Regions from separate parts of the Streptomyces phaeolivaceus genome, predicted to be linked through region 2. Evidence: riboswitches for the same ligand, from Rfam matches in the RefSeq annotation. Region 2 holds a riboswitch; the other holds the start of a gene.
The links. Region 2 has a riboswitch for ZMP and ZTP ahead of F9278_RS43445 (bifunctional 5,10-methylenetetrahydrofolate dehydrogenase/5,10-methenyltetrahydrofolate cyclohydrolase). Riboswitches for the same ligand answer to the same signal wherever they lie in the genome.

Region 1: linked by a shared signal. The riboswitch ahead of F9278_RS31305 (glycine hydroxymethyltransferase) and the one ahead of F9278_RS43445 (bifunctional 5,10-methylenetetrahydrofolate dehydrogenase/5,10-methenyltetrahydrofolate cyclohydrolase) in region 2 are both predicted to bind ZMP and ZTP.

The regions. Positions count from the first base shown of each region.
Region 1 covers NZ_CP045096.1:6,748,525-6,753,072, reverse strand. Annotated here, with positions in the region: gene F9278_RS31315 (2'-5' RNA ligase family protein) at 1-427, opposite strand, end outside; gene trpS (tryptophan--tRNA ligase) at 638-1,651, opposite strand; gene F9278_RS31305 (glycine hydroxymethyltransferase) at 1,896-3,344, opposite strand; ZMP/ZTP riboswitch at 3,376-3,464, opposite strand; gene F9278_RS31300 (glutathionylspermidine synthase family protein) at 3,552-4,548, opposite strand, start outside.
Region 2 covers NZ_CP045096.1:9,546,801-9,551,348, forward strand. Annotated here, with positions in the region: gene F9278_RS43435 (TetR/AcrR family transcriptional regulator) at 1-386, shown strand, start outside; gene F9278_RS43440 (glycosyltransferase) at 417-1,643, opposite strand; gene F9278_RS43445 (bifunctional 5,10-methylenetetrahydrofolate dehydrogenase/5,10-methenyltetrahydrofolate cyclohydrolase) at 1,752-2,582, opposite strand; ZMP/ZTP riboswitch at 2,695-2,776, opposite strand; gene F9278_RS43450 (hypothetical protein) at 2,814-3,029, opposite strand; gene F9278_RS43455 (nuclear transport factor 2 family protein) at 3,058-3,423, opposite strand; gene F9278_RS43460 (hypothetical protein) at 3,610-3,906, shown strand; gene F9278_RS43465 (aldehyde dehydrogenase family protein) at 4,092-4,548, shown strand, end outside.

The DNA of each region.
Region 1 (4,548 bases), 2.8 Mb from region 2:
CGGCGAGTTCCTCGAACGCCCGGTCCATCGCCTCCTCGGCGATGCCGTGCGCCACGGTGACATGCGGGTGGTACGGGAAGTTCAGCTCGCGGGCCACCGGCCCGGAGGCGTCCCGGACCTGCTTCTGCAGCCAGGTGCAGGCCTCGGCGCCCTCGACGACCCGTACGAACACGACGGGTGACAGCGGGCGGAAGGTGCCCGTGCCGGACAGCCGCATCGGGAAGGGCCGGCCGGTCGACGCGACCTCGGCGAGGTGCGCCTCGACGGCCGGCAGCTCGACGGCCCCGACCTCTGTCGGCGGGAGCAGCGTGACATGCGTGGGGATGCCGTGAGCAGCGGCGTCGCCGAAGCCCGCGCGCCGCTCCTGGAGCTGGCTGCCGTGGGGCTCCGGGACCGCGATCGACACACCGATCGTTACGGTCCCCACGTCGTCTCCTGTCGTCGTGTCATGCGAGTTGTCGTAGTCCTTGTCGGCCGCGCCCCGTCGCACCGGCCTTCGACCGCACCGGCTATCGACTGTACGGCCATGGCGGTGTTCCGGGCAGGCGCAGCGGGAGTGATGTGCGGCGCTGTCGGTGGTGCGACCGGTGGTGCGACCGGTGGTGCGATCGGGCGCTCGGGGCAGAGGTGGTGCGGCTCAGTGCTTGGCGGGCAGGAAGCCCACCCTGTCGTACGCCTGGGAGAGCGTCTCCGCGGCGACCGCGCGCGCCTTCTCGGCCCCCTTGGCCAGGAGCGAGTCGAGCGTCTCCGGGTCGTCCAGATACTGCTGGGTGCGCTCCCGGAACGGCGTCACGAACTCGACCATGGCCTCGGCGAGGTCCGTCTTCAGCGCACCGTAGCCCTTGCCGACGTACTTCTCCTCCAGTTCCGCGATACCCGCCCCCGTGAGGGTCGAGTAGATGGTGAGCAGGTTGCTGACGCCCGGCTTCTCCGCGGTGTCGAAGCGGATCACCGTGTCCGTGTCGGTGACCGCGCTCTTGACCTTCTTCGCGGTGATCTTCGGGTCGTCGAGCAGGTTGATCAACCCCTTCGGGGTCGACGCCGACTTGCTCATCTTGATCGCGGGGTCCTGAAGGTCGTAGATCTTCGCCGTCTCCTTCAGGATGTACGGCTTCGGGATCGTGAAGGTCTCGCCGAAGCGGCCGTTGAAGCGCTCGGCGAGGTCGCGGGTCAGCTCGATGTGCTGGCGCTGGTCCTCGCCGACCGGCACCTCGTTCGCCTGGTACAGCAGGATGTCGGCGACCTGGAGGATCGGGTACGTGAAGAGGCCGACGCTCGCGCGGTCGGCGCCCTGCTTGGCGGACTTGTCCTTGAACTGGGTCATCCGGGAGGCCTCGCCGAAGCCGGTGAGGCAGTTCATGACCCAGCCGAGCTGCGCGTGCTCGGGGACGTGGCTCTGGACGAAGAGCGTGCAGCGCTCCGGGTCGAGACCGGCGGCGAGGAGCTGCGCGGCGGCGAGCCGGGTGTTGGCGCGCAGGTCCGCGGGGTCCTGCGCCACGGTGATCGCGTGCAGGTCGACGACCATGTAGAAGGCGTCGTGGGACTCCTGCAGCGCCACCCACTGGCGGACGGCGCCGAGGTAGTTGCCGAGGTGGAACGAGCCGGCGGTGGGCTGGATGCCGGAGAGCACGCGGGGTCGGTCAGAGGCCATGCTCACCATTCTCTCAGGTGTCGGGGACCGTTCCGGAACCGACCGGAAACAGATGTGACACGGCTGGGAACCGAGCAGGCTCGGACGTGAGCGGACCGACCTTGACCGTTGTCGATCACGGTCGATCACCGTCGATGAGACGAGGAACACAGTACGGCTGACGGAGGTGGACGGCGGGGCGCGGGCGGCGCGCCGGGCCTGGCCCCCGGGGGGCAGCCGCCTGGGGCCAGGGCCGGGGGTGGGGTCAGCCGAGGTCGATCTCGGGGTAGAGCGGGAAGCCGGCGACGAGGTCGGTGGCGCGGCGGGAGATCTCGTCGGCGACCTTCGCGTCGAGGACGTGCTGCGCCTTGGAGGGGGCGCCCGACTTGGTGGTGCCGGACTCGGTGGTGGTGAGGACGCGGTCGATGAGACCGGCGACCTCGTCCATCTCGGCGGTGCCCAGACCCCGCGTGGTCAGCGCGGGCGTGCCGATACGGATGCCGGAGGTGTACCAGGCGCCGTTCGGGTCGGCCGGGATGGCGTTGCGGTTGGTGACGATGCCGGAGTCGAGCAGCGCGGCCTCGGCCTGGCGGCCGGTGAGACCGTAGGAGGTGGCGACGTCGATCAGGTTGAGGTGGTTGTCGGTGCCGCCGGTCACGAGGGTCGCGCCGCGGCGCGTCAGGCCCTCCGCCAGTGCGCGGGCGTTGTCGACGATGCGCTGGGCGTAGTCCTGGAAGGCGGGCTGCCGGGCCTCGGCGAGGGCGACGGCCTTCGCTGCCATGACGTGCGGGAGCGGGCCGCCGAGGACCATCGGGCAGCCGCGGTCGACCTGGTCCTTGAGGGAGTCGTCGCACAGGACCATGCCGCCGCGCGGGCCGCGCAGCGACTTGTGCGTGGTCGTGGTGACGATCTGGGCGTGCGGGACCGGGTCGAAGTCGCCGGTCAGGACCTTGCCCGCGACGAGGCCCGCGAAGTGCGCCATGTCCACCATGAGCGTGGCGCCGACCTCGTCGGCGATCTCGCGCATGATCCGGAAGTTCACCAGACGGGGGTAGGCGGAGTAGCCGGCGACGATGATCAGCGGCTTGAAGTCACGGGCGGACGCGCGCAGGGCCTCGTAGTCGATGAGGCCGGTGGCCGGGTCGGTGCCGTAGGAGCGCTGGTCGAACATCTTGCCGGAGATGTTCGGGCGGAAGCCGTGGGTGAGGTGACCGCCGGCGTCCAGGGACATCCCGAGCATGCGCTGGTTGCCGAAGGCCTGGCGGAGTTCGGCCCAGTCGGCCTCGGAGAGGTCGTTGACCTGGCGGGCGCCGGCCTTCGCCAGGAACGGCACCTCGACCCGGTCGGCGAGGACGGACCAGAAGGCGACGAGGTTGGCGTCGATGCCGGAGTGCGGCTGGACGTAGGCGTGCCGGGCGCCGAACAGCTCGCGCGCGTGCTCGGCGGCGAGGGACTCGACGGTGTCGACGTTGCGACAGCCGGCGTAGAAGCGGCGGCCGATGGTGCCCTCGGCGTACTTGTCGCTGAACCAGTTGCCCATGGCCAGGAGGGTGGCCGGGGAGGCGTAGTTCTCGGAGGCGATCAGTTTGAGCATCTCGCGCTGGTCGGTGACCTCCTGACCGATGGCGTCGGCCACGCGCGGCTCGACGGCGCGGATCACATCGAGGGCGGCACGGAAGGCGGTGGACTCGTGGGAGAGGGGCTCGGCTGACATGGGGACCTCCGGACGTTGCGTTCAGCGTTCACGGTACGGCCCAGGCGCACGGCACTCATCCATCCCGGGCCGCTCCCCGATGGTCCGTCCCATCCCAGCGCGCCAGTCACGACCCGTCGGCCACCCTATCGGGCACCGGGGACGCCGGAACCCCGACGTCCACCATACGAACGACGGCGCGCTGTCCCGTTCGGGGGCGCACTCGGTCTAGAGGATCACGTGGGGCAGGAAGCGGGCGTACTCGTCGGTGACCGGGCCGGACGACTCTCGGATGCCGAGGCCCGCCGACTCGTTCTCGACGACCCAGGCGCCGAGGACGACATGGTTGGCGTCGAAGGCTGGCAGGACGGCCAACTCCTGGTAGCAGCAGGGCTCTTCGCGGAGGACGGGGTCCGCGCCCGGCCGGTGGAGGGTGACGCCGGCGCCCTCGCGGCCGAGGAGGGGTTTGGCTGCGTAGCCGGTGGCGTCGGCGAGTTCGCGCGGGCCGTCGAGGTAGGCGGGGAGCAGGTTGGGGTGGCCCGGGTACAGCTCCCAGAGGACGGCGAGGAGGGCCTTGTTGCTGAGGAGCATCTTCCAGGCGGGCTCGATCCACATCGTGGTCCCGGTGCCGCCGCCGTTGTCGAGGGTGGCGAGGACGTGCGGGGCGAAGCGGTCGGTGGTGAGCCACTCCCAGGGGTAGAGCTTGAAGACGCTGCGGATGAAACGGAGTTTCCTGTCGACGAAGCGGCCGGAGAGGCGGTCCCAGCCGATGTCCTCCATGGAGATCCAGTCGGTGTCCAGTCCGGCCTGTTCGGCGGTCTCCTTCAGATAGGCGACCGTCATCAGGTCCTCGCCCAGCTCGTCCCCGGCGGAGTGCGCGAAGTAGAGGGGGCTGCCCGGCGGAAGGAGGTGTGCCTGCTTCTTCCAGGCGTCGACGAGGCGTTCGTGGAGGGAGTTCCACTGGTCGGCGCCCGGGAAGCGTTCCTCCATCCAGAACCACTGGGGGCCTGCCGCCTCGACGAGCGAGGTCGGGGTGTCCGCGTTGTACTCCAGCAGCTTGGCGGGGCCGGTCCCGTCGTAGCAGAGGTCGAAGCGCCCGTAGACGGACGGCAGTTCGGCCCGCCGGCGCCACGCCTCGGCGACGAGGTCGGCGAGGCGTGGGTCGGTGATCCCGAGGTCGGCGAAGCGGTCCTCGGCGACGATGTGCTCGGCCGCCGCCAGACAC
Region 2 (4,548 bases):
CCGAGCGCGCCACCGCCGCGTTCCGCGCCTACGCCGCGAACGTCACCGGCGACCCGCGCCGACTGCGCATCACCTTCACCGAGATCATCGGCGTCAGCCCCCGACTGGAGCGCCAGCGCCTCGAACGCCGCTCCCGCTGGATCGACTTCATCTGCGCCGAGGCGACCGCCGCCGCCGAGCGCGGCGAGGCCGTCCACCGCGACTACCGCATCGCCGCCACCGCCTTCATCGGCAGCGTCAACGGCCTCCTCCACGACTGGCAGGCCGGCTGGGTCGACGCCCCCCTCGACGAGGTGGTCGACGAACTGGTCCGCCTGTTGCTGGGGGTACTGCGACCGGACGGGTGGAGACCGGAGGGCGCCCGGGGCGGTGAGCCGGCTTCCTGAGGACGCCACACACCGGCCGGCTCACTCCTCTCACCCCAGCCGGTTCACCGCCGCCAGGACCGGGGCGACCCCGTCCTCCGCGCGCAGTTCATCGGCCACGGTCCGGGCGCGGCGGGCGTACGACGGGTCGCCGGTCGCCCGCCGCAGCGCGGCCGTCAGGGCGGTGGCGGTGAACCCGCGCAGCGGGACGGCTCCCGGTGACACACCGAGGGCGACCAGACGGGCGGCCCAGAACGCCTCGTCGAACTGGACGGGGAGCGGCACGGCAGGGACACCGGCGCGCAGTCCGGCCGCCGTGGTGCCCGCGCCCGCGTGGTGGACGACGGCCGCCGTACGGGGGAAGAGGAGGGAGTGCGCAACCTCGCCCACGGTGAACATGTCCTCGCCCTCGCCGCGCAGTTCGCCCCACCCTCGCTGGATCACCCCGCGCAGCCCGGCCGCCCGCAGGGCCCGTACGACCTCGTCGCTCATCCGTTCGGCATCGGGCACGGTCGCGCTGCCCAGCCCCACGAAGACCGGGGGCGGCCCGGCGTCGAGGAAGTCCAGCAGCGGGCCGGGCAGTTGGTCCTCGCGGTCGTACGGCCACCAGTAGCCGGTGACGTCCAGCCCGGCCCGCCAGTCGCCGGGGCGGGCGACCACCCGGGGGCTGAAGCCGTGGAACACCGGCCAGCCCAGCCGCTCCCGGGCGCGCCGGGCGGCCACCCGGCCGGTGCGCGGAAGGCCGTACTCGGCCCGCAGCCTGCGCACCTCCTCGGTGAAGATCCACTCGACGGCCGCGTTCACCGCGTGCCCGGCCGCCCGGTTGCCGACGGCGCCCCAGGAGCGGACCCCGGTCATCGGCGGCGCGAACTCCCTTGTGGGCGCCAGGGGTTGGAGGTTCACCCCCATGGTCGGGGTCGACAGTCCCTGGCCGATGGTGTGTCCGAGCGGCGCCAGGGTGCCCGCCAGCAGCAGGACGTCACTGGCGCGGGCGGCGGCCACCAGATCGCCGGCCATCCGGCCCACCAGACTCCGGGCCATCTCCACCGCCCGGTACAGCTTCCCGGCCCCGGTGGAACTGCGGTGCAGCCCCTGCCCGCGCTCCGACTCCAACTCCTCCCGCGGATCCACCGGCATGGAGTGGAAGGCGACTCCCGAGCCCGCCACGAGCGGCTCGAACCGGGCATGCGTCACCAGCGTGACCTCGTGCCCGGCCCGCGCCAGCCCGTGGCCCAGCCCGGTGAACGGGGCCACGTCACCCCGGGAGCCCGCCGTCATGATCGCTACACGCACGCCCGACAGTATGGCGGCGCGGGCGGGGCGAGACAGGGGGACCGGACCGCGATGACCCGAAAAGGCCCCTGCCCCCTTGCCCGGTGGGGCCGCTCACCGCTCCGACCGGCGCTCCGCCCCGGTCACCGTCTGCTCCAGCAGCGTGGCGATCGTCATCGGGCCGACCCCACCCGGTACCGGGGTGATCAGTCCGGCCCGTTCGACGGCGGAGTCGAAGTGGACGTCGCCGACGTTGCCCGGGTTGTACCCGGCGTCGACGACCACGGCCCCCGGCTTGATGTCCTCGCCCCGGATCAACTCGGGCCGCCCCACGGCCGCCACCACGATGTCGGCCCTCCGCACCTCCGCAGAGAGGTCCCTCGTCCGGGAGTGGCAGTACGTCACCGTGGCGTCCCGGCCCAGCAGCAGCATGCCCACCGGCTTGCCGAGGATCGCGCTGCGGCCCACGACCACGGCCCGCCGCCCGGCCGGGTCCACGTCGTACGCGTCGAGCAGCCGCATGATGCCGCCCGGTGTGCAGGACTGGAACCCGGGCAGCCCGAAGCTCATGGCCGAATAGGAGCCGAGGGTCACCCCGTCGACGTCCTTCTCCGGCACGATCGCCTCGAACGCGGCCCGCTCGTCGATGTGTTCGCCCATCGGGTGCTGCAGCAGGATGCCGTGCACGCCGGGATCGTCGGACAACTCGGTGAGGGTGCGGACCAGTTCGGCGGTGGTCGTCCCGGCCGGCAGCTCGACCTGCCGCGACGCGATACCGGCCTCGCGGCAGCGGTTCCGCTTCATCCGCACATAGGTGACGGACGCCGGGTCCGCGCCGACCAGCACGGTCGCCAGGCACGGGGCGGTACCCGTGCGCGCGGTGAGCGCCGCCGCCCGCAGCGCGGTCTCCGCGAGGATCCGCCGCGCGAGCCCGGTCCCGTCCATGAGCCGGGCCCGCCCGGTCGGCGAGGCGGACGAGGCGGACGATGCGGGTGAGGACGGGGAGAGCTGGTGTGCCTGGGTCATGAGCCGCTCCTGGGCGTCGTGGTCGGAGGTCGACGGTCGCCCAGGCGCGCGGCGGATCACGACGGGCCGCTCCCCGGTGGTACTCCACCTCAGCGCCAGTCACGACCCACCGCCCACGGTAGCCCGCGCCTCCGAGGGCGGGACACCCGCCTACCGGTGATGGCGGAGGTGGGCCGCCCGCCGCGCGGTCGCCGTGGGCGGCAGCCGGCGGGGGAGCGTCGCGCGCATCGCCGAGCGGACCAGGGCCGTGGACAGCCGTCGGCCCATCGCCGTGAGCGGGCGGGGACGGCGCGGCGGTCCGGCGTGCCCCAGCGAGAGCCTGGCCGAGAAGGTCCAGTTCAGCCGAGAGGTGACCCTGATCCGCATCGGAGGTCCTTCCGTTCGTCCCGGTCGGCTACTCGTCCCAGGCCTGGATCATGGTGTGGTCGACGATCTTTCCGTCGCGCAGGGAGATCATCGAGCTGGCCAGCACCCGTACCCCGTCGGGGTAGAGACAGGACTCGGTGAAGGCGACCTGATCGCCCTGGACGACGCACTGCTCGACCTTGTGGGTCAGGTCGCGGCTGAACACGTCGTCGAACATCGCGGCGATCTCGGACCGGCCGTGCAGGACCTTGGGGTGGCTGGGCTGGGTGTCGCGGTCCACGACGCGCAGTTCGGCGTCGTCCGCGTAGAGCGACAACAGGGTCGCCGCGTTCGCTTCCTCCGTGCCCCGGCGCAGCGCTTCGACATCGAAGGCGGGGCTCGTCGAGGTTCCCATGGATGACCTCCTTCGAAGGCCGTGGCCCGGCAGCGGGCAGCGGGCCGCGAACGGCCTCTCCTTCTCGAGCCTCCTCCGCCGGGCCGGGCTCGGCAAGCGCGGCCGGGGCGTGCGGTACGGCGGGCGGCGTGCGCCTCACGGGTGAGCGGCCGTGACCGTCCGGGGCCGGGGAGCGTTGCTGAGGGCATGATCTCAACTCGACGCATCGTCGCCGCCGTGGGTCTCGCCATCGGTGTCACGGGACTGGCCGCACCGATGGCGAACGCGGACGCCACGGCGGAAGCGACCGGGCTCAACCCGATGACCACGCTGGACTCGCTCGCGGTCAGCGACCTCCCCGAGGAGCACAGGGCGGCCCTGCCGCGCCCCTCGGAGCAGCTCAAGAGCCTCAACCACGTCCATGAGCTGAACCGGCTGAACGAGCTGCACCAGGTCACCGACCTGGCCGCGCCCGCCCTCGGCCTGGTGGGCGCCGTCCAGTAGCGAAACCGGTCGAATCCGACGAGAGCCCCGCCGCGCGGACAGCGCGGCGGGGCTCTTGACTTTCCCCGGGTCCGGGCAGAACATCACGGAAGGGTAACGTGAAGCGAATTTCGCAGGACGAACGCAGCTGAGCGATCAAGCTCGATCACGTACCGTCGTCGATATGTATCCGAGGAAGTCGCACCATGGCCATAATCCGTGACCTTCTGATCGGTGGCAAGGATGTGCCCGCCACGTCCGGCCGCACCGCCGAGGACCTCGACCCGTTCACCGGGGAGGTGTACGCGACGGTCGCGGCGGCCGGTCCCGAGGACGTCCGGCGGGCGGTGGACGCCGCCGACGCCGCCTTCGAGGAGTGGGCCGCGCTCAGCCCCTTCGCCCGGCGGGCGATCTTCTTCAAGGCCGCCGAGCTGCTGGAGGGCCGGGGCGACCAGGTCGCCGACATCATGGCCCGGGAGGCGGGCGGCACCCGCCCGTGGGCGTACTTCAACGTGGCGCTCGCGGCGAACATCCTGCGCGAGGCGGCAGCCGCGATCACCGCGCCGCGCGGTGAGGTCCTCGGCACCCAGAAGGAGGGCGCCCTCAGCCTGGCGGTGCGTGAACCGCTGGGCGTGGTGGCCGCGTTCGCGCCGTGGAACGCGC